3 regions of the Margalitia sp. FSL K6-0131 genome follow, and region 2 is predicted to be linked to each of the others. Evidence: a T-box and tRNA genes for the amino acid it is inferred to sense, from the RefSeq annotation. Region 2 holds a T-box; the other regions hold tRNA genes.

Region 1 (6,996 bases), 1.3 Mb from region 2:
GAGTAGCGGCGAGCGAAACGGAAGAAGCCCAAACCAAGAGGCTTGCCTCTTGGGGTTGTAGGACACTCTATACGGAGTTACAAAGGAACGGAGTAGATGAAGAGGTCTGGAAAGGCCCGTCAAAGAAGGTAACAACCCTGTAGTTGAAACTTCGTTCCCTCCAGAGTGGATCCTGAGTACGGCGGGACACGTGAAATCCCGTCGGAAGCAGGGAGGACCATCTCCCAAGGCTAAATACTCCCTAGTGACCGATAGTGAACCAGTACCGTGAGGGAAAGGTGAAAAGCACCCCGGGAGGGGAGTGAAAGAGAACCTGAAACCGTGTGCCTACAAGTAGTTAGAGCCCGTTAATGGGTGATAGCGTGCCTTTTGTAGAATGAACCGGCGAGTTACGATTTCATGCAAGGTTAAGCTGATGAAGCGGAGCCGCAGCGAAAGCGAGTCTGAATAGGGCGAATAAGTATGAGGTCGTAGACCCGAAACCAGGTGATCTACCCATGTCCAGGGTGAAGGTAAGGTAACACTTACTGGAGGCCCGAACCCACGCACGTTGAAAAGTGCGGGGATGAGGTGTGGGTAGCGGAGAAATTCCAATCGAACTTGGAGATAGCTGGTTCTCTCCGAAATAGCTTTAGGGCTAGCCTCAAGATGAAGAGTATTGGAGGTAGAGCACTGTTTGGACTAGGGGCCCTCATCGGGTTACCGAATTCAGACAAACTCCGAATGCCAAATACTTATGCTTGGGAGTCAGACTGCGAGTGATAAGATCCGTAGTCAAAAGGGAAACAGCCCAGACCACCAGCTAAGGTCCCAAAGTATACGTTAAGTGGAAAAGGATGTGGAGTTGCTTAGACAACCAGGATGTTGGCTTAGAAGCAGCCACCATTTAAAGAGTGCGTAATAGCTCACTGGTCGAGTGACTCTGCGCCGAAAATGTACCGGGGCTAAACGTATCACCGAAGCTGTGGATGGACACCTGACAGGTGTCCGTGGTAGGAGAGCGTTCTAAGGGCGGTGAAGCTAGACCGGAAGGACTAGTGGAGCGCTTAGAAGTGAGAATGCCGGTATGAGTAGCGAAAGAAGGGTGAGAATCCCTTCCACCGAATGCCTAAGGTTTCCTGAGGAAGGCTCGTCCGCTCAGGGTTAGTCGGGACCTAAGCCGAGGCCGAAAGGCGTAGGCGATGGACAACAGGTTGATATTCCTGTACCACCTCTTCACCGTTTGAACGATGGGGGGACGCAGGAGGATAGGGTAAGCGCACTGCTGGTTATGTGCGTCTAAGCAGTTAGGCTGGTTACGAGGCAAATCCCGTAACCGTGAAGGCGGAGCTGTGATAGCGAGGGAAATATAGTACCGAAGTTCCTGATTCCACACTGCCAAGAAAATCCTCTAGTGAGGTGAAAGGTGCCCGTACCGCAAACCGACACAGGTAGGCGAGGAGAGAATCCTAAGGTGAGCGAGAGAACTCTCGTTAAGGAACTCGGCAAAATGACCCCGTAACTTCGGGAGAAGGGGTGCTCTGGTAGGGTGCAAGCCCGAGAGAGCCGCAGTGAATAGGCCCAGGCGACTGTTTAGCAAAAACACAGGTCTCTGCGAAGCCGCAAGGCGAAGTATAGGGGCTGACGCCTGCCCGGTGCTGGAAGGTTAAGAGGAGGGGTTAGCGTAAGCGAAGCTCTGAATTGAAGCCCCAGTAAACGGCGGCCGTAACTATAACGGTCCTAAGGTAGCGAAATTCCTTGTCAGGTAAGTTCTGACCCGCACGAAAGGCGTAACGATCTGGGCACTGTCTCAACGAGAGACTCGGTGAAATTATAGTACCTGTGAAGATGCAGGTTACCCGCGACAGGACGGAAAGACCCCGTGGAGCTTTACTGCAGCCTGATATTGAATTTTGGTACAGCTTGTACAGGATAGGTAGGAGCCTTTGAAGCCGGAGCGCCAGCTTCGGTGGAGGCGTCGGTGGGATACTACCCTGGCTGTATTGAAATTCTAACCCGCACCCCTGATCGGGGTGGGAGACAGTGTCAGGCAGGCAGTTTGACTGGGGCGGTCGCCTCCTAAAGAGTAACGGAGGCGCCCAAAGGTTCCCTCAGAATGGTTGGAAATCATTCGTAGAGTGTAAAGGCACAAGGGAGCTTGACTGCGAGACCTACAAGTCGAGCAGGGACGAAAGTCGGGCTTAGTGATCCGGTGGTTCCGCATGGAAGGGCCATCGCTCAACGGATAAAAGCTACCCCGGGGATAACAGGCTTATCTCCCCCAAGAGTCCACATCGACGGGGAGGTTTGGCACCTCGATGTCGGCTCATCGCATCCTGGGGCTGTAGTCGGTCCCAAGGGTTGGGCTGTTCGCCCATTAAAGCGGTACGCGAGCTGGGTTCAGAACGTCGTGAGACAGTTCGGTCCCTATCCGTCGTGGGCGTAGGAAATTTGAGAGGAGCTGTCCTTAGTACGAGAGGACCGGGATGGACGCACCGCTGGTGTACCAGTTGTCTTGCCAAAGGCATCGCTGGGTAGCTATGTGCGGAAGGGATAAGTGCTGAAAGCATCTAAGCATGAAGCCCCCCTCAAGATGAGATTTCCCATAGCGCAAGCTAGTAAGATCCCTGAAAGATGATCAGGTTGATAGGTTCGAGGTGGAAGTGTGGCGACACATGGAGCTGACGAATACTAATCGATCGAGGACTTAACCAAAATATAAAGCGGAAGCGCCTTGCTCATCGGCGTATGAATTTCGTAGTCTTCGACTGAGATAAAGGAAACACAGTGAGGTAGTTCACGAACTGATGTTGACTTATCGTAGGGAGGAGACGGAGAAATTCACTAGCCGATAGGCGCTGGAGCTGGATTGAAAAAAGCGAAACTCAGTTTTACTTCTTCTTCTGCAGTATTTAGTTTTGAGGGAACAAACCTCATATAGTCTGGTAATTATGGCGAGAAGGTCACACCCGTTCCCATCCCGAACACGGAAGTTAAGCTTCTCAGCGCCGATGGTAGTTGGGGGCTCTCCCCCTGCAAGAGTAGGACGTTGCCAGGCTTACATAATGGAGGATTAGCTCAGCTGGGAGAGCACCTGCCTTACAAGCAGGGGGTCGGCGGTTCGATCCCGTCATCCTCCACCATATTATTGATGATAAAAGATTTCAGATAAAGCCGGCCCGGCTACAATAATGAAAGTTAACTGCTTTGATTATTTAGTTGGACCAGATATTTTAAGTCATTTAATTGCAAAATGAATGCTTGAAATGCCGGCCTAGCTCAATTGGTAGAGCAACTGAATCGTAATCAGTAGGTTGGGGGTTCAAGTCCTCTGGCCGGCACCATTTAATACGAGCCATTAGCTCAGTCGGTAGAGCATCTGACTTTTAATCAGAGGGTCGAAGGTTCGAGTCCTTCATGGCTCACCATTTTAAAGTAAATAAATTTTCATAACGCGGGTGTGGCGGAATTGGCAGACGCACCAGACTTAGGATCTGGCGCCGCAAGGCGTGGGGGTTCGACTCCCTTCACCCGCATTGATAAAAATTTCTGCGCGGAAGTAGTTCAGTGGTAGAACACCACCTTGCCAAGGTGGGGGTCGCGGGTTCGAATCCCGTCTTCCGCTCCAAATACCCTTTGCCGGGGTGGCGGAACTGGCAGACGCACAGGACTTAAAATCCTGCGGTAGGTGACTACCGTACCGGTTCGATTCCGGTCCTCGGCACCAAGTTTTTTTGCAAAGCAAAATAAACTACCATAATATGCGCCCATAGCTCAATTGGATAGAGCGTTTGACTACGGATCAAAAGGTTAGGGGTTCGACTCCTCTTGGGCGCGCCATTATCAATACAAACGGGAAGTAGCTCAGCTTGGTAGAGCACATGGTTTGGGACCATGGGGTCGCAGGTTCGAATCCTGTCTTCCCGACCACTTAAAAAAATGGGGCCTTAGCTCAGCTGGGAGAGCGCCTGCTTTGCACGCAGGAGGTCAGCGGTTCGATCCCGCTAGGCTCCACCAATAATATAGTATTTTATGGCGGCGTAGCTCAGCTGGCTAGAGCGTACGGTTCATACCCGTGAGGTCGTGGGTTCGATCCCCTCCGCCGCTACCATAAAATGGACCTTTAGCTCAGCTGGTTAGAGCAGACGGCTCATAACCGTCCGGTCGTAGGTTCGAGTCCTACAAGGTCCACCATAATCATTCGGAGGAATACCCAAGTCTGGCTGAAGGGATCGGTCTTGAAAACCGACAGGCGGGTTAAACCGCGCGGGGGTTCGAATCCCTCTTCCTCCGCCATAATTAAATAAAATGGTTTTATAATATCGTCGCGGGGTGGAGCAGTCCGGTAGCTCGTCGGGCTCATAACCCGAAGGTCGCAGGTTCAAATCCTGCCCCCGCAATTAAGGTAAGTTATTTTCAAGGAAGATTATAAGAAAGTTTATTTTCAATTCTTGAAAAAACCTGGTCCGGTAGTTCAGCTGGTTAGAATGCCTGCCTGTCACGCAGGAGGTCGCGGGTTCGAGTCCCGTCCGGACCGCCATTTATTTTAAAAATAAGTAATTATGGCTCGGTAGCTCAGTCGGTAGAGCACGATGAATGATCTTCGTAGCGTTACTACCAGCGTACCAATCGAGCTGCTACTTGCAAAGCTTTCTGAGATTGGGACGAAGCGACTGCAAATTATTTTTAGGAATTTTATACAATTATGGCTCGGTAGCTCAGTCGGTAGAGCAAAGGACTGAAAATCCTTGTGTCGGCGGTTCGATTCCGTCCCGAGCCACCATCCATCTTTTAATAATATTTATTTGTAATGGCGGCTATGGCGAAGTGGTTAACGCATCGGATTGTGGCTCCGACATTCGTGGGTTCGATTCCCACTAGTCGCCCCATATTTTACGCGGGTGTAGTTTAGTGGTAAAACTACAGCCTTCCAAGCTGTTGTCGTGGGTTCGATTCCCATCACCCGCTCCATAGTAAATGGGCCTATAGCTCAGCTGGTTAGAGCGCACGCCTGATAAGCGTGAGGTCGATGGTTCAAGTCCATTTAGGCCCACCAGAATTTTTTGCAATAGCAAAATAACTTTCAATTATTGTTCCGCAGTAGCTCAGTGGTAGAGCTATCGGCTGTTAACCGATCGGTCGTAGGTTCGAATCCTACCTGCGGAGCCATTTTTTTTGGGGAAGTACTCAAGTGGCTGAAGAGGCGCCCCTGCTAAGGGTGTAGGTCGCGTAAGCGGCGCGAGGGTTCAAATCCCTCCTTCTCCGCCATATTTTCACCTTGGCCCGTTGGTCAAGCGGTTAAGACACCGCCCTTTCACGGCGGTAACACGGGTTCGAATCCCGTACGGGTCATAGTTTAATAGAGTGAAAAAAGAGGCTGGGACATAACTAGCTTCAAATAGTGAGAAAGGTGAATTTGAGGGAACTCAAATTCACCTTTCTCTATTTTTGCGTTTAAATTTTCTATTACCTTAGTTGTTGGTAGTGAATTTTCTTAAATTCACTGCCATTAACGCGAGGCCCATTTCGTTTTCTACCTTCGATTTTCCTCGTACAGAAAATCGAGTGAAACGCAAATTAGCCTTCAAGAATCCAAAAACTGGTTCCACATCGATTTTGCGTTTTCGATAGATGGCACTCGTTTTCTCTTCTGAAAGCTTCGCTCTTACATATTCTTTTTGCTGTTCCCATTTTTCATTCACCATTAGTTTTCGATTGTTGCCTTCTTTTGCTTTGGTACAGGATGAACGGAATGGGCATCCCGAACAGTCTTCGCACTCGTAGATTTTGAACTTCCGTTGGAAACCTGTACGGTCATTACGGACTGAATAATATTGATATTCAAGACGTTTCTGATTAGGGCATGTATAGGTATCTGTTTCTTGATCATACTTCCAGTTGTCGGGATTAAAAGTGTTTTGTTTGTACTTTTTCTTTTGTTCCTTCAAATACATATTATACGTAATAAGTGCTTCTCGTTTTCTGTTTAAAAGGATATCATTAAAGTTTTGTTCACTACCGTAACCTGCATCTGCGACAATGTGCTTCGGTAACTCGAAATAATGCTGCTCGATCTCATCTAAAAATGGAATTAACGTACGCGTATCTGTTGGGTTTGAAAATAAACTATAGGCAAGCGCGTATTGGCCCTCCGTTGCGATTTGTACATTGTAACCAGCTTTCAATTGGCCGTTTTGCATATAATCATCTTTCATTCGCATAAATGTCGCATCTGGATCTGTTTTAGAATAGCTATTACGCGTGCCAAAGATTTCAAAGTCTTGTTGGTATTTCTGTTTTCGCAGGACAAAATCAATCAACTGTTTTCGCACTTGTTTTGGGTATTTGCGTTCATTTCTTAAAGCTTTTCGTTCTGGAACGTCTGATGATGCTTCTATTTGTTTATCATACTCAGTTACCACATCGTCCACTTTTTGAACCAATTGAGAGAGTTCTTCCAATGACAACTGTTCATCGCTTTCACGTTCTATTTCAGGTATAATTTCGTTTTCAAGTAGTTCATTGTATAGCTGGTTTGACTTTTCAATTAAACTTTGATGATATTTCTCCATCGATTTCTTCCAGACAAACGTAAATTTATTCGCATTCGCTTCAATCTTTGTACCATCGATAAAAACCGCTTCTTGATCGATAAGTTTTTCTTCGATCAATTGGCAACGAAATTGGACGAAACATTGGCGAATTAAATCTTTCACTTCCGATTGAACACGGAATCGGTTGATGGTGCGGTAGCTTGGTTCATATCCTTGAGCTAACCACATCATACGGATACTATCTTTTAATAGGGCTTCTATTTTGCGTCCTGAAAAGATAGATTGCGTATAGGCACATAAGATAATTTTAAGCATCATGCGTGGATGGTAGGCAGGGCAACCATTATTTCGCAGAAATGGTTCGAACGCTTCAAGAGGGATACTTTCAACTAAATGATGGATATGGAAGGCAATATCATTTTTTTGTAATTTTACTTCTAAATCTAAAGGCAAAACTAATTGA
Region 2 (6,996 bases):
GATCAAATTCCACATATAAGCCAAAAAATGCTTTCAGACCGTCTTAAAGAATTGGAAGCAGAAGATATAGTCGTTCGGGAGGTTTATCCGGAAACCCCAGTTCGGATCGAATATCGTTTAACAGACAAAGGTCATGCTATTATGCCTGTCTTAGATGAAGTACAGCATTGGGCGGATAAATGGATATGTGTTGAATAGGTGGAACCCTTTTTGAAGGGTTCTTTTTTTATTTTTGATTCTGATGTTTGCGAATTCTTAATTTTATAAATTAACTTAATATATTTTAGTTATTGACTAACTATTTGTAAGTAACTATAATAAAAACTGTTAAATGAATTTGAACATTTAAGGAGGAAAATATAGATGAGTGCTTTAGCGAGTTTAGGTTTACTATTAATTCGAGTTATTTTAGGTGCATCCTTTGCAGCACATGGCTCCCAAAAATTATTTGGATGGTTTGGCGGCCATGGTCTTGCAGGTACAGGCGGTTTTTTTGAGTCCATTGGAATCACACCCGGAAAAACGATGGCATTTCTTGCTGGTTTAGGCGAACTAGTTGGCGGATTGCTTTTTGCTTTTGGTTTATTGACTCCAATTGGAGCTATTTTAATTGCCCTCACAATGATTGTAGCTATCGCAAAGGTACATGGCCCAAATGGCTGGATTAAACCAAATGGATATGAATACAATTTATTATTAATCGTTGTAGCTATTGGTGTTGCGTTAGTTGGACCTGGGACATACGCAATTGATGCGTTAATATTTTAATGACTGAAACCTCTCTAATTTGCAGAGAGGTTTTTTGTCCTTTTATTTTAAAATTAAAACTTTAGAATCATCCCGATAGTTCTTTCATATATTAAATGGGGTTTGAAAATATACAGAAAAATAGGGGGTTTTTTCGTGGGGGTAACAATAAAGAAATCTAATCTTCTTGCAGTAATCTTAGCCGTTTTTATTTTTGCTGCAACAATGTTACTAGTGCCTTTTTCGAAGGCATCTGCGTCAATTAATTACGGGGAAGAAGTAACTGCAGTCGCTCAGCTTTATAATGGGGCAAAATTTAAATATGGAGGAACTACTCCTAAAGGTTTTGATGCAAGTGGTTTTACCAAGTTTGTATAAAAAGATGCAGCAACAGAAATGGTCATTCCACGCACCAGTGCTGACCAATATAAAATCGGCAAACCCGTGAAGCTAAAAGAGTTACAACAAGGTGATCTTGTTTTCTATGCAACTGGTGAAAAGAAAGGCAAGGTTTCCTTCGTATCCATCTACATTGGAGATGGAAAATTCATCGGTGCAACATCTAAAGGTGTTAAAGTAGTGAAAATGTCTGATAAATATTGGAAAGCTCGCTTTATTGGTGCAAAAAGAATTGTAAAATAAAAGTGGGTGTCAGGCACCAGATTAGAACGATTATAATCTGGTGCCTGACACCCTTTCATTATTGTTTTAGTATGCTTTTGCCCAGTAAACAAGGTGCTTAGCTTCTTCCCCACAGCATACACATTTATCGGCGAGATGCTCTTGTTCGAATGGCATACAGCGGGAAGTTGCAGCAGTTTCTTCTTTGATGAAGTTTTCGCACGCTTCGCTTCCACACCACATAGCTTTAATAAAGCCTGGATTTTCAACTAAATTCGTTTTAAATTCATCCATGTTGTAAGCAATAGATGTTTTTTCTTCACGGTGCTTTTTCGCTTTTTCGAATAAATTGTTTTGAATTTCTTCAAGCAACGCTGGAATTTTTGTTTCTAGTTCATTGATTGGTACAATGATTTTTTCACTTGTATCACGTCTTGCCAATACAACTTGACCTTTTTCAATATCCTTAGGTCCAATTTCTAAACGGACAGGGATACCTTTCATTTCATACTCATTGAACTTCCAGCCCGGCATTTTATCGCTTGCATCAATATCAACACGAGCAACTTTGCTCAATTGGTCTTTCAATTCATATGCCTTATCTAAGACGCCTTCTTTATGCTGTGCGATTGGCACGATCATTACTTGTTTTGGTGCAATTCTTGGTGGTACAACAAGACCGCGGTTATCCCCATGAACCATGATTAATGCGCCGATTAGTCGAGTTGTAATACCCCAGGATGTTTGATTTACCGTTTGGAGCTTGCCATCTTTATCTGTGAACTGGATGCCAAATGCTTCTGCAAATCCTGTTCCTAAATGATGGGATGTCCCTGATTGAAGTGCTTTTCCATCATGCATTAGGCTTTCAATGGTTAAAGTAAACTTTGCACCAGCAAATTTTTCTTTCTCCGTTTTTTGCCCTTTCAATACCGGTACAGCCAGATAGTTTTCTACAACCTCTGCATATACCTCTAGCATTTTGCGAGTTTCCTCTGCTGCTTCTTCTTCTGTAGCATGACATGTATGTCCTTCTTGCCATAAAAATTCTAGCGAGCGCAAGAATGGTCTTGTTGTTTTTTCCCAACGAACAACATTTGCCCATTGATTATAAAGCTTTGGCAGGTCACGGTAAGAATGAATAATATTTGCATAATGTTCTCCAAATAAAACTTCGGAAGTAGGTCGAACTACTAGAGGCTCTGCTAATTCTTCTGATCCGCCATGTGTTACCAATGCAACTTCTGGAGCAAATCCTTCAATATGATCTTTTTCTTTTTGAAGCAAGCTCTGAGGAATTAGTAATGGCATATAAACATTCTCATGCCCTGTCTCTTTAATTCTACGGTCCAAAACGCTTTGGATATTTTCCCAAATCGCATATCCGTAAGGGCGAATAATCATGGACCCTCTTACAGATGAGTAATCTACTAAATCAGCCTTTTTGACAACATCTGTATACCATTGTGCGAAGTCGTCTTCCATTGCCGTGATTTCTTCAACAAATTTTTTATCCTTTGCCACGTCATTTCTTCCTTTCGAATTTAATATAAACGCAAAAAAGCCTCGAGTCCAAAAAGGGACCGAGGCCTGGTGGTACCACCCTTATTTACAGCTAAAGAGAAGCTGTACACTTTGCTTGATAACGGATATTTCCGCATGTATCTTAGTTTAAATCGATACAGAACTCCAAGGCAGGTTCAAATGCAGTCTTTAGAAATCTTTCACCAATTGATTTCCTCTCTATAAAAGACGAAAAACATTTTACTAATCCTTTTCAACGTTTCATTATAATTTTTTATTAATATATTCATTTTTTTGGCAAATGTCAAGTTGTAATTTTATTATACAATATAAACTTTAAAGCATATCACCTGTATAGAAAGAACTCGCAAGTTGGTTAAAGTCATAATCTCTCAGTTCTTCAAGTGTAATATTGGCATGTGCACCTTCATGCACCATTAGATTACTGTTTTCACCAACATGTATTAAAATTACAGGCTTCCCAGTAGCAAAAGCATAACCGAGTTCCCAGGCTGTTCCACTGTCTGAATAGTTACCATGGTAGATACCTACAACTATTTCAGACCACTTAATATATTTAATGTCTTTCATAAATGTTTCAATGGACCATTGACGTGAACCAACCTCAACTTGTTTGTCAATTGGATTTCGGAACGGTGAGAACACTTGCAATCCCTTTTCTGCTAAAATTGCCTCAACCTGCTCCAAATATTCCATCTCTTTTTCATTAAAAAATGGACTAGCTAAATAGACTCTTTTCACTTTTCGCCCCCCTGTAGTTCCCTGAGATTATATTACCTTAAATTACATATAAATAATTGTTTTTCCAAGTTGAATTATTTCTAACCTAATTTACTTTAAGCGGATTATCTCGTTTGGTCTTAAAATAAAGTCGTAATACGTTTATTATGAACTGTTCAAAAGGTATCTTTTAAAATTATTTTCCGAGAATATTTTCTAATGCATCATTTAAATTTGAATATTGAAAGGTGTAGCCATGCTTCCTCGCAAGTTCCGGTAGAACACGCTGTCCCTTTAATATCATATCACTCATTTCACCCAACCCAAGTTTCATAGCAACGCTTGGAACAGGCAGCCAGTGCGGGCGACTTAAAACCTTACTAATTGTCTGACCGAATTCCTTCATTCGTACAGGATTAGGTGCCGTAATATTCATAGGGCTATTAATATTAGGATGAGTAATTGCATAAGCGATCATTTGCACCGCATCATCAACATGTACCCAGGAAATCCATTGTTTTCCGTTTCCCATCGTACCACCAACACCTAATTTGTAGGGTAGGACCACTAATGGCAATGCTCCCCCATCTCCAAGAATGACACCAAATCTTGTGAAAACCGTTCGAACATTTAACTCTTTCACCTTCCCCGCTTCCCTTTCCCACTCTTTTACAACGCTGGCTAAAAAATCATTTGCATCGCTCCGGCTATTTTCTGTGTAAGTTTCCGTTTCCGACATCCCATAATAGCCAACTGCCGAAGCATTAATGAGAACCTGTGGCTTTTTTTCCAGATTGGCAATAATCCTATAAATTTCTTTTGTTGTATTTAATCTACTGGAGAGAATTCTTTCCTTCTTCGCTTTTGTCCATCGGGAACCACTTATGGATTCACCCGCTAAATGAATGATGGCGTCTACACCTTTAAGCTCCGCTTCCGGATGATTGCCTTTATTCATCCACTCGACCATTTTTACACCTTCTAGTTTTTGGTGCCCATCTAAGCTTCTTGTTAAGATGGTCACCTGATGTCCATTATTTATAAGATATATTTGCAGTCTTTTTCCTAAAAACCCGCTTCCGCCTGAAATAACGATATGCATATGACACCTCGTAATGTTTATTTCTGTTAAAAATAATAAAAGCAGACAATCCATCAGATGTCTACTTTTATGAGTAAGAATATTACATTGAAACCCCGCCTGAGGCAGCAGTATTTTTCACTTTTCCTGATTTTGCACTATTCCTTCTGTTTGTATCTAATCGTTTTTCAAGCCTCCTAGCAACTAGCGATAAGGCATAATTTACGACAAAATACATAAGGATTGCCAAAATAATACTCGGGATAACGTAGTTAACATTTCCACTATATATACCCTTCACATTATGCAGAAGCTCCGGCAAGGCGATAATGATAGCAAGGGAAGTGTCTTTTAGAAGTGAAATAAATTGACTCACTAACGGAGGGATCATTCGCTTAAGCGCTTGCGGCAAAATAATGAACCTCATTGTTTGAATGTATGTTAGCCCCGAAGAGCGAGCCGCTTCAATTTGACCTTTTTCGATAGAATTTAGACCACTTCGGACAATTTCACAAATCATCGCTGATTCAAAAATCGTTAACGCAACAATGGCGGCTGACTTAATTTCAAATTTGATTCCGATTTCCGGCAAGGCAAAATAAACAAAAAAGATGATTAGCAGAAGTGGGAGATTTCGGATAATCTCTACCACTAATAAGACGATATGTGATACGACGGGAATTTTGGAATAACGTAAAATCCCTAATAAACTTCCTATCGCAAAGCTTAATATAATAGAAATAAAAGCAACCTCTAATGTAACAGCGAACCCTTTCAACATATACAGCAGATTTCCTGCTTGATAAGCACCTGCAAAATCCATTTTTTCACTCCTCCCTAGTAGGCATTAGCCATTCTTTTCTCTAAATAATTGACAAGGAGGCTTAATGGGATTGTAATAACTAGATAAAACATTGCCACAAAAATATATGTATCAAATGTTACATATGTTTTTTCATGGACGGCATCAGCAAAATACATAAGGTCCATCCCCGCAATCATTGCCATGATGGAAGAATTTTTCACCAGATTCAAAAATTGATTGCCAATCGGCGGAATAACAATTTTAATAGCTTGCGGCAAAATAATCATTCTCATTGCTTGCGTATACGTTAATCCCGTTGAACGTGCTGCTTCCATCTGCCCTTTGTCTACGGATTGAATTCCTGCCCGCACAGCTTCTGCAATGAAAGCGGAAGTATAAATGGTTAACGCAATTGTACCAGCAACAAATCCGCTCATATTCACATATACACTTAGCCCAAAATAAAAGAAAAAGGCAATTACCAATACCGGTATATTCCGAATAAATTCCACGTAGCATGCCCCAATAAAATTTAATAACCGAAATGGTGCAATTCTTAAAACCGCAATAATAACACCCAAAATAAAGCTTCCAACAAGTCCGATTAGACTAATCTTTAAAGTATTTAGAAATCCTTCCATATACATATCAAAGTAATTTGTTAGTATGGAGAAATCCAGCAATCTTCTCCCTCCTTTATAAAGGAGATGAGCGCCCGCACTCATCTCCGTTTACCTTACTATTTTTTATTGCTGTTTAATCCATTTGTTTTTAATTTGATCGTATTCTCCGCTATCCTTTAGTTCTTTTAAGAATTTATTAATATACTCTTGGAATTTCTTCTGTCCTTTTCTAACTGCGATTCCGTAAGGTTCCTCTGTAAAGGTCCCGCCAACTAATTGATAATTGTTGTCTTGGTCTGCCATACCATAAAGAATGGAATCATCCGTAGTAAGCGCATCACCTTTGCCTGCCTTCAAAGCTGTAAAGGCTTCTGCATAGTTTTCAAATTCTAACACTTCGGTATCAGGTGCTGCTTTTTTTACATTATCAACTGATGTTGATCCTTTCACCGCTAATACTTTTGTTCCTTTTTTTAAGTCAGCAACACTTTTAATAGGGCTTCCTTTTTTAACTAATAATGATTGACCTGCCATGAAGTACACATCAGAAAAATCAACTTCCTTTTTGCGTTCTTCACTTATAGTCATAGTAGCTATAATGGCATCAATATCTCCATTATTTAACTTAGGAACACGAGTTTTTGAAGTAATTTCCACTAATTCTACCTTGTTTTCATCTCCAAGGATTTTTTTCGCCAATGCTTTAGCAATATCAACATCAAATCCCGTTACCTCACCGGTTTTTGGATCCTTATAGCCGAATAAATTCGTATCGTACTTTACACCTACAACAAACTTTCCACGGTCTTTTATTTCTTGAAGAGTATCTTTACTTGTATCCCCATTTGTTTTCT
Region 3 (6,996 bases), 4.8 Mb from region 2:
CTGTGTGGGTTGAAAACGTTGATACTCAAAAAGGAAGATTATCCCTTACAATGCTGAAAAAATAAGTAAGACTGCAATAGGTCTGTTACTTTGGAGAACATTGTGTGAAAAAAAACGACCGAAACGCGTACATGTTTGGTCGTTTTTTGAATTTAGCGGACAGAGGTTCCGTTATCTGCGAGAAAATGGGTTGTTTCCTTCGATTTGCGGACACAAGTTCCGTTATTTAGCAAAATATCAGTAATTTCAATGTGTTTTTTCGCGAATAACGGAACCTCTGTCCGCTTAGTCATGAAATTGAGGTCATTTTATCAAAATAACGGATTCTCTGTCCTCTAATATTATATAGATAGATCGGTAAGACCATGAAATATCAATTGGATTTTTCATTGTTCTGGTTTGTGTAAAAAAACCAGCATTGATTTAATAGTTTAATTTGATATCGATTTTTTTCATTAAACGCCCTTCGCATTTGATTCTGAAACCAGATTGGCATATCGAAACCTCCTTGATTGATAAGTAGGTTAATACCTAGTATATGTTATAATGGGTTGTCATGTTCATTTTGAGTTGTTTAAAAAGGGGAGTTTAAGATTGGACAATCTAAAGCTTCAAAAACTTGTTGAGGATATTTCAATCACTTTTTTTGGAAAGCCATTTAAACATTATGCGTTATTCAATCCGAGATTGCGAACAACTGGTGGACGCTATTTATTGAAGAGCCATAATATTGAGCTTAATTATAAGTATTTTGAGGAGCATGGAATGACGGAACTCATTGCAATCATTAAGCATGAATTATGTCATTATCATCTTCATATAGAAGGAAGAGGCTATCAGCATAAGGATTATGATTTTAAGGCATTGTTAAAACAAGTTGGAGGTTCGAGATTTTGTACGCCTCTTAAAAATGTAAAAACAAAAAGAGTGACTGTTCTTCATTTGTATGAATGTACGAACTGTAAAACCCTGTATAAAAGAAAGAGAAAAGTGGATACGACTCGTTATGTATGTGGAAAATGCGGAGGAAAGCTAAATAAAGCAAAATAATAGTGTCGTAAAAAAGTTTTTTTGAAATTGGGTTGACACATGGCCTGTTCCTCATTATAATTTTAAGAGTCGAGATTGAAATAATATTCCGCAGTAGCTCAGTGGTAGAGCTATCGGCTGTTAACCGATCGGTCGTAGGTTCGAATCCTACCTGCGGAGCCAATATGGGGAAGTACTCAAGTGGCTGAAGAGGCGCCCCTGCTAAGGGTGTAGGTCGCGTAAGCGGCGCGAGGGTTCAAATCCCTCCTTCTCCGCCATAATTCATTAGTTGTTATGGCCCGTTGGTCAAGCGGTTAAGACACCGCCCTTTCACGGCGGTAACACGGGTTCGAATCCCGTACGGGTCATTAGAAATTCATAATATTGGTCTGGTAGTTCAGCTGGTTAGAATGCCTGCCTGTCACGCAGGAGGTCGCGGGTTCGAGTCCCGTCCAGACCGCCATTTTTAATGGGGTTTGAAATTTGTTTTAGTATATGCTATGATGAATTTCCTTTCTTTTAAAATCAATATTGGGCTATAGCCAAGTGGTAAGGCAACGGACTTTGACTCCGTCATTCGCTGGTTCGAATCCAGCTAGCCCAGCCATTTTTTTATTTTTGAAAACTTTAACGAGCCATTAGCTCAGTCGGTAGAGCATCTGACTTTTAATCAGAGGGTCGAAGGTTCGAGTCCTTCATGGCTCACCATTTTAACGTGGATTTTCTTTCTGTAACGCGGGTGTGGCGGAATTGGCAGACGCACCAGACTTAGGATCTGGCGCCGCAAGGCGTGGGGGTTCGACTCCCTTCACCCGCACCAAAATTTACTATTGAAATTTATCTAGCTGTTTGTTATAATGTTTTTTGTCACTTTTAATAAATGCGGTCGTGGCGGAATGGCAGACGCGCTAGGTTGAGGGCCTAGTGGGGGCAACCCCGTGGAGGTTCAAGTCCTCTCGGCCGCACCAAAGTTTTTTGCACAGCAAATTAACTTTCTATAAATAATTTCACTATAATGCGCCCATAGCTCAATTGGATAGAGCGTTTGACTACGGATCAAAAGGTTAGGGGTTCGACTCCTCTTGGGCGCGCCATAAAAAAACTATTCAAGCGAGTATATTATTGTTTTGTATACTTACTTCAATCGGGAAGTAGCTCAGCTTGGTAGAGCACATGGTTTGGGACCATGGGGTCGCAGGTTCGAATCCTGTCTTCCCGACCATTATGAAATTTAAATATGCGGGTGTAGTTTAGTGGTAAAACTACAGCCTTCCAAGCTGTTGTCGTGGGTTCGATTCCCATCACCCGCTCCAAAAAAAGATTTTAAAAAGTTGTTGACATCTTCTTCTGGAGATGATAAACTATAAAAGTTGCTTCACAAGAAGCGGCAAATAATTGATCTTTGAAAACTGAACAGAACGAAACGTCAATGTTTTAAATAATGAGCTATATCAAACACTTTTTTGGAGAGTTTGATCCTGGCTCAGGACGAACGCTGGCGGCGTGCCTAATACATGCAAGTCGAGCGGACTTTTAAAAGCTTGCTTTTAAAAGTTAGCGGCGGACGGGTGAGTAACACGTGGGTAACCTGCCTGTAAGACTGGGATAACTCCGGGAAACCGGGGCTAATACCGGATAACTTCTTTCCTCGCATGAGGAAAGATTGAAAGATGGCTTCGGCTATCACTTACAGATGGACCCGCGGCGCATTAGCTAGTTGGTGAGGTAACGGCTCACCAAGGCGACGATGCGTAGCCGACCTGAGAGGGTGATCGGCCACACTGGGACTGAGACACGGCCCAGACTCCTACGGGAGGCAGCAGTAGGGAATCTTCCGCAATGGACGAAAGTCTGACGGAGCAACGCCGCGTGAGTGATGAAGGTTTTCGGATCGTAAAACTCTGTTGTTAGGGAAGAACAAGTATCGTTCGAATAGGGCGGTACCTTGACGGTACCTAACCAGAAAGCCACGGCTAACTACGTGCCAGCAGCCGCGGTAATACGTAGGTGGCAAGCGTTGTCCGGAATTATTGGGCGTAAAGCGCGCGCAGGCGGTTTCTTAAGTCTGATGTGAAAGCCCACGGCTCAACCGTGGAGGGTCATTGGAAACTGGGAGACTTGAGTGCAGAAGAGGAGAGTGGAATTCCACGTGTAGCGGTGAAATGCGTAGAGATGTGGAGGAACACCAGTGGCGAAGGCGACTCTCTGGTCTGTAACTGACGCTGAGGCGCGAAAGCGTGGGGAGCGAACAGGATTAGATACCCTGGTAGTCCACGCCGTAAACGATGAGTGCTAAGTGTTAGAGGGTTTCCGCCCTTTAGTGCTGCAGCTAACGCATTAAGCACTCCGCCTGGGGAGTACGGCCGCAAGGCTGAAACTCAAAGGAATTGACGGGGGCCCGCACAAGCGGTGGAGCATGTGGTTTAATTCGAAGCAACGCGAAGAACCTTACCAGGTCTTGACATCCTCTGACAACCCTAGAGATAGGGCGTTCCCCTTCGGGGGACAGAGTGACAGGTGGTGCATGGTTGTCGTCAGCTCGTGTCGTGAGATGTTGGGTTAAGTCCCGCAACGAGCGCAACCCTTGACCTTAGTTGCCAGCATTCAGTTGGGCACTCTAAGGTGACTGCCGGTGACAAACCGGAGGAAGGTGGGGATGACGTCAAATCATCATGCCCCTTATGACCTGGGCTACACACGTGCTACAATGGATGGTACAAAGGGCTGCGAGACCGCGAGGTTAAGCCAATCCCATAAAACCATTCTCAGTTCGGATTGCAGGCTGCAACTCGCCTGCATGAAGCCGGAATCGCTAGTAATCGCGGATCAGCATGCCGCGGTGAATACGTTCCCGGGCCTTGTACACACCGCCCGTCACACCACGAGAGTTTGTAACACCCGAAGTCGGTGAGGTAACCTTTTGGAGCCAGCCGCCGAAGGTGGGACAGATGATTGGGGTGAAGTCGTAACAAGGTAGCCGTATCGGAAGGTGCGGCTGGATCACCTCCTTTCTAAGGATAATGGAAAACCACTTACGTGGTTACAAGAAGACGTTTATAAGTTCTGTTCAGTTTTGAAAGGTCAATCCTTTCAAATATATTGTTATAAATTAGAAACTATTAAGAAACTTTTTCTAATTCTAACAAAGTTTTTTGCTCCTGCGGCAAAGCATATTCGAGGATGATTAGGTTCACCTCGGAGCAAGTCAGCATGTAGCAAATTCTCTGACGTTTAATCATGATGTGATTGAAGTCAGTAGCCTTGTTCCTTGAAAACTAGATACTGATAGAAGAAACCAAGTAAAACCGAGAATCGCCACTTTATGGATTTCATCCAATTTAAAGTAGTAATAACCTTATAGGTTAAGTTAGTAAGGGCGCACGGTGGATGCCTTGGCACTAGGAGCCGATGAAGGACGGGACTAACACCGATATGCTTCGGGGAGCTGTAAGCAAGCTTTGATCCGGAGATTTCCGAATGGGGGAACCCACTGCTCGTAATGGAGCAGTATCTTTACCTGAATACATAGGGTAATGAAGGCAGACCCGGGGAACTGAAACATCTAAGTACCCGGAGGAAGAGAAAGCAAACGCGATTTCCTGAGTAGCGGCGAGCGAAACGGAAGAAGCCCAAACCAAGAGGCTTGCCTCTTGGGGTTGTAGGACACTCTATACGGAGTTACAAAGGAACGGAGTAGATGAAGAGGTCTGGAAAGGCCCGTCAAAGAAGGTAACAACCCTGTAGTTGAAACTTCGTTCCCTCCAGAGTGGATCCTGAGTACGGCGGGACACGTGAAATCCCGTCGGAAGCAGGGAGGACCATCTCCCAAGGCTAAATACTCCCTAGTGACCGATAGTGAACCAGTACCGTGAGGGAAAGGTGAAAAGCACCCCGGGAGGGGAGTGAAAGAGAACCTGAAACCGTGTGCCTACAAGTAGTTAGAGCCCGTTAATGGGTGATAGCGTGCCTTTTGTAGAATGAACCGGCGAGTTACGATTTCATGCAAGGTTAAGCTGATGAAGCGGAGCCGCAGCGAAAGCGAGTCTGAATAGGGCGAATAAGTATGAGGTCGTAGACCCGAAACCAGGTGATCTACCCATGTCCAGGGTGAAGGTAAGGTAACACTTACTGGAGGCCCGAACCCACGCACGTTGAAAAGTGCGGGGATGAGGTGTGGGTAGCGGAGAAATTCCAATCGAACTTGGAGATAGCTGGTTCTCTCCGAAATAGCTTTAGGGCTAGCCTCAAGATGAAGAGTATTGGAGGTAGAGCACTGTTTGGACTAGGGGCCCTCATCGGGTTACCGAATTCAGACAAACTCCGAATGCCAAATACTTATGCTTGGGAGTCAGACTGCGAGTGATAAGATCCGTAGTCAAAAGGGAAACAGCCCAGACCACCAGCTAAGGTCCCAAAGTATACGTTAAGTGGAAAAGGATGTGGAGTTGCTTAGACAACCAGGATGTTGGCTTAGAAGCAGCCACCATTTAAAGAGTGCGTAATAGCTCACTGGTCGAGTGACTCTGCGCCGAAAATGTACCGGGGCTAAACGTATCACCGAAGCTGTGGATGGACACCTGACAGGTGTCCGTGGTAGGAGAGCGTTCTAAGGGCGGTGAAGCTAGACCGGAAGGACTAGTGGAGCGCTTAGAAGTGAGAATGCCGGTATGAGTAGCGAAAGAAGGGTGAGAATCCCTTCCACCGAATGCCTAAGGTTTCCTGAGGAAGGCTCGTCCGCTCAGGGTTAGTCGGGACCTAAGCCGAGGCCGAAAGGCGTAGGCGATGGACAACAGGTTGATATTCCTGTACCACCTCTTCACCGTTTGAACGATGGGGGGACGCAGGAGGATAGGGTAAGCGCACTGCTGGTTATGTGCGTCTAAGCAGTTAGGCTGGTTACGAGGCAAATCCCGTAACCGTGAAGGCGGAGCTGTGATAGCGAGGGAAATATAGTACCGAAGTTCCTGATTCCACACTGCCAAGAAAATCCTCTAGTGAGGTGAAAGGTGCCCGTACCGCAAACCGACACAGGTAGGCGAGGAGAGAATCCTAAGGTGAGCGAGAGAACTCTCGTTAAGGAACTCGGCAAAATGACCCCGTAACTTCGGGAGAAGGGGTGCTCTGGTAGGGTGCAAGCCCGAGAGAGCCGCAGTGAATAGGCCCAGGCGACTGTTTAGCAAAAACACAGGTCTCTGCGAAGCCGCAAGGCGAAGTATAGGGGCTGACGCCTGCCCGGTGCTGGAAGGTTAAGAGGAGGGGTTAGCGTAAGCGAAGCTCTGAATTGAAGCCCCAGTAAACGGCGGCCGTAACTATAACGGTCCTAAGGTAGCGAAATTCCTTGTCAGGTAAGTTCTGACCCGCACGAAAGGCGTAACGATCTGGGCACTGTCTCAACGAGAGACTCGGTGAAATTATAGTACCTGTGAAGATGCAGGTTACCCGCGACAGGACGGAAAGACCCCGTGGAGCTTTACTGCAGCCTGATATTGAATTTTGGTACAGCTTGTACAGGATAGGTAGGAGCCTTTGAAGCCGGAGCGCCAGCTTCGGTGGAGGCGTCGGTGGGATACTACCCTGGCTGTATTGAAATTCTAACCCGCACCCCTGATCGGGGTGGGAGACAGTGTCAGGCAGGCAGTTTGACTGGGGCGGTCGCCTCCTAAAGAGTAACGGAGGCGCCCAAAGGTTCCCTCAGAATGGTTGGAAATCATTCGTAGAGTGTAAAGGCACAAGGGAGCTTGACTGCGAGACCTACAAGTCGAGCAGGGACGAAAGTCGGGCTTAGTGATCCGGTGGTTCCGCATGGAAGGGCCATCGCTCAACGGATAAAAGCTACCCCGGGGATAACAGGCTTATCTCCCCCAAGAGTCCACATCGACGGGGAGGTTTGGCACCTCGATGTCGGCTCATCGCATCCTGGGGCTGTAGTCGGTCCCAAGGGTTGGGCTGTTCGCCCATTAAAGCGGT

The links. A T-box is a leader RNA that pairs with one kind of tRNA and senses whether it is charged. The one in region 2 lies ahead of proS (proline--tRNA ligase), so its partner is inferred to be a tRNA-Pro.
Region 1: it has a tRNA-Pro gene. The T-box ahead of proS (proline--tRNA ligase) is inferred to sense a tRNA for this amino acid. The anticodon was not compared.
Region 3: it has a tRNA-Pro gene. The T-box ahead of proS (proline--tRNA ligase) is inferred to sense a tRNA for this amino acid. The anticodon was not compared.

What each region holds. Positions count from the first base shown of each region.
Region 1 is NZ_JBBOZS010000001.1:1,728,925-1,735,920, forward strand. Features, by position in the region: rRNA gene NSQ59_RS08320 (23S ribosomal RNA) at 1-2,694, shown strand, start outside; rRNA gene rrf (5S ribosomal RNA) at 2,921-3,037, shown strand; tRNA gene NSQ59_RS08330 (tRNA-Val) at 3,047-3,122, shown strand; tRNA gene NSQ59_RS08335 (tRNA-Thr) at 3,248-3,323, shown strand; tRNA gene NSQ59_RS08340 (tRNA-Lys) at 3,332-3,407, shown strand; tRNA gene NSQ59_RS08345 (tRNA-Leu) at 3,434-3,515, shown strand; tRNA gene NSQ59_RS08350 (tRNA-Gly) at 3,533-3,607, shown strand; tRNA gene NSQ59_RS08355 (tRNA-Leu) at 3,618-3,706, shown strand; tRNA gene NSQ59_RS08360 (tRNA-Arg) at 3,743-3,819, shown strand; tRNA gene NSQ59_RS08365 (tRNA-Pro) at 3,833-3,909, shown strand; tRNA gene NSQ59_RS08370 (tRNA-Ala) at 3,921-3,996, shown strand; tRNA gene NSQ59_RS08375 (tRNA-Met) at 4,014-4,090, shown strand; tRNA gene NSQ59_RS08380 (tRNA-Ile) at 4,097-4,173, shown strand; tRNA gene NSQ59_RS08385 (tRNA-Ser) at 4,183-4,275, shown strand; tRNA gene NSQ59_RS08390 (tRNA-Met) at 4,306-4,379, shown strand; tRNA gene NSQ59_RS08395 (tRNA-Asp) at 4,443-4,519, shown strand; tRNA gene NSQ59_RS08400 (tRNA-Phe) at 4,687-4,762, shown strand; tRNA gene NSQ59_RS08405 (tRNA-His) at 4,793-4,868, shown strand; tRNA gene NSQ59_RS08410 (tRNA-Gly) at 4,877-4,950, shown strand; tRNA gene NSQ59_RS08415 (tRNA-Ile) at 4,959-5,035, shown strand; tRNA gene NSQ59_RS08420 (tRNA-Asn) at 5,074-5,148, shown strand; tRNA gene NSQ59_RS08425 (tRNA-Ser) at 5,157-5,247, shown strand; tRNA gene NSQ59_RS08430 (tRNA-Glu) at 5,260-5,331, shown strand; gene NSQ59_RS08435 (IS1182 family transposase) at 5,451-6,996, opposite strand, start outside.
Region 2 is NZ_JBBOZS010000001.1:416,411-423,406, reverse strand. Features, by position in the region: gene NSQ59_RS02170 (winged helix-turn-helix transcriptional regulator) at 1-198, shown strand, start outside; gene NSQ59_RS02165 (DoxX family protein) at 364-768, shown strand; gene NSQ59_RS02160 (hypothetical protein) at 904-1,125, shown strand; gene NSQ59_RS02155 (C40 family peptidase) at 1,144-1,389, shown strand; gene proS (proline--tRNA ligase) at 1,456-2,853, opposite strand; T-box leader at 2,944-3,158, opposite strand; gene NSQ59_RS02145 (nucleoside 2-deoxyribosyltransferase) at 3,229-3,654, opposite strand; gene NSQ59_RS02140 (TIGR01777 family oxidoreductase) at 3,830-4,735, opposite strand; gene NSQ59_RS02135 (amino acid ABC transporter permease) at 4,818-5,537, opposite strand; gene NSQ59_RS02130 (amino acid ABC transporter permease) at 5,552-6,202, opposite strand; gene NSQ59_RS02125 (transporter substrate-binding domain-containing protein) at 6,266-6,996, opposite strand, start outside.
Region 3 is NZ_JBBOZS010000001.1:5,177,976-5,184,971, reverse strand. Features, by position in the region: gene NSQ59_RS25400 (Tex family protein) at 1-65, shown strand, start outside; gene cmpA (cortex morphogenetic protein CmpA) at 374-496, opposite strand; gene NSQ59_RS25390 (SprT family protein) at 595-1,050, shown strand; tRNA gene NSQ59_RS25385 (tRNA-Asn) at 1,138-1,212, shown strand; tRNA gene NSQ59_RS25380 (tRNA-Ser) at 1,217-1,307, shown strand; tRNA gene NSQ59_RS25375 (tRNA-Glu) at 1,326-1,397, shown strand; tRNA gene NSQ59_RS25370 (tRNA-Asp) at 1,416-1,492, shown strand; tRNA gene NSQ59_RS25365 (tRNA-Gln) at 1,562-1,636, shown strand; tRNA gene NSQ59_RS25360 (tRNA-Lys) at 1,662-1,737, shown strand; tRNA gene NSQ59_RS25355 (tRNA-Leu) at 1,765-1,849, shown strand; tRNA gene NSQ59_RS25350 (tRNA-Leu) at 1,912-1,997, shown strand; tRNA gene NSQ59_RS25345 (tRNA-Arg) at 2,047-2,123, shown strand; tRNA gene NSQ59_RS25340 (tRNA-Pro) at 2,175-2,251, shown strand; tRNA gene NSQ59_RS25335 (tRNA-Gly) at 2,269-2,342, shown strand; rRNA gene NSQ59_RS25330 (16S ribosomal RNA) at 2,490-4,040, shown strand; rRNA gene NSQ59_RS25325 (23S ribosomal RNA) at 4,390-6,996, shown strand, end outside.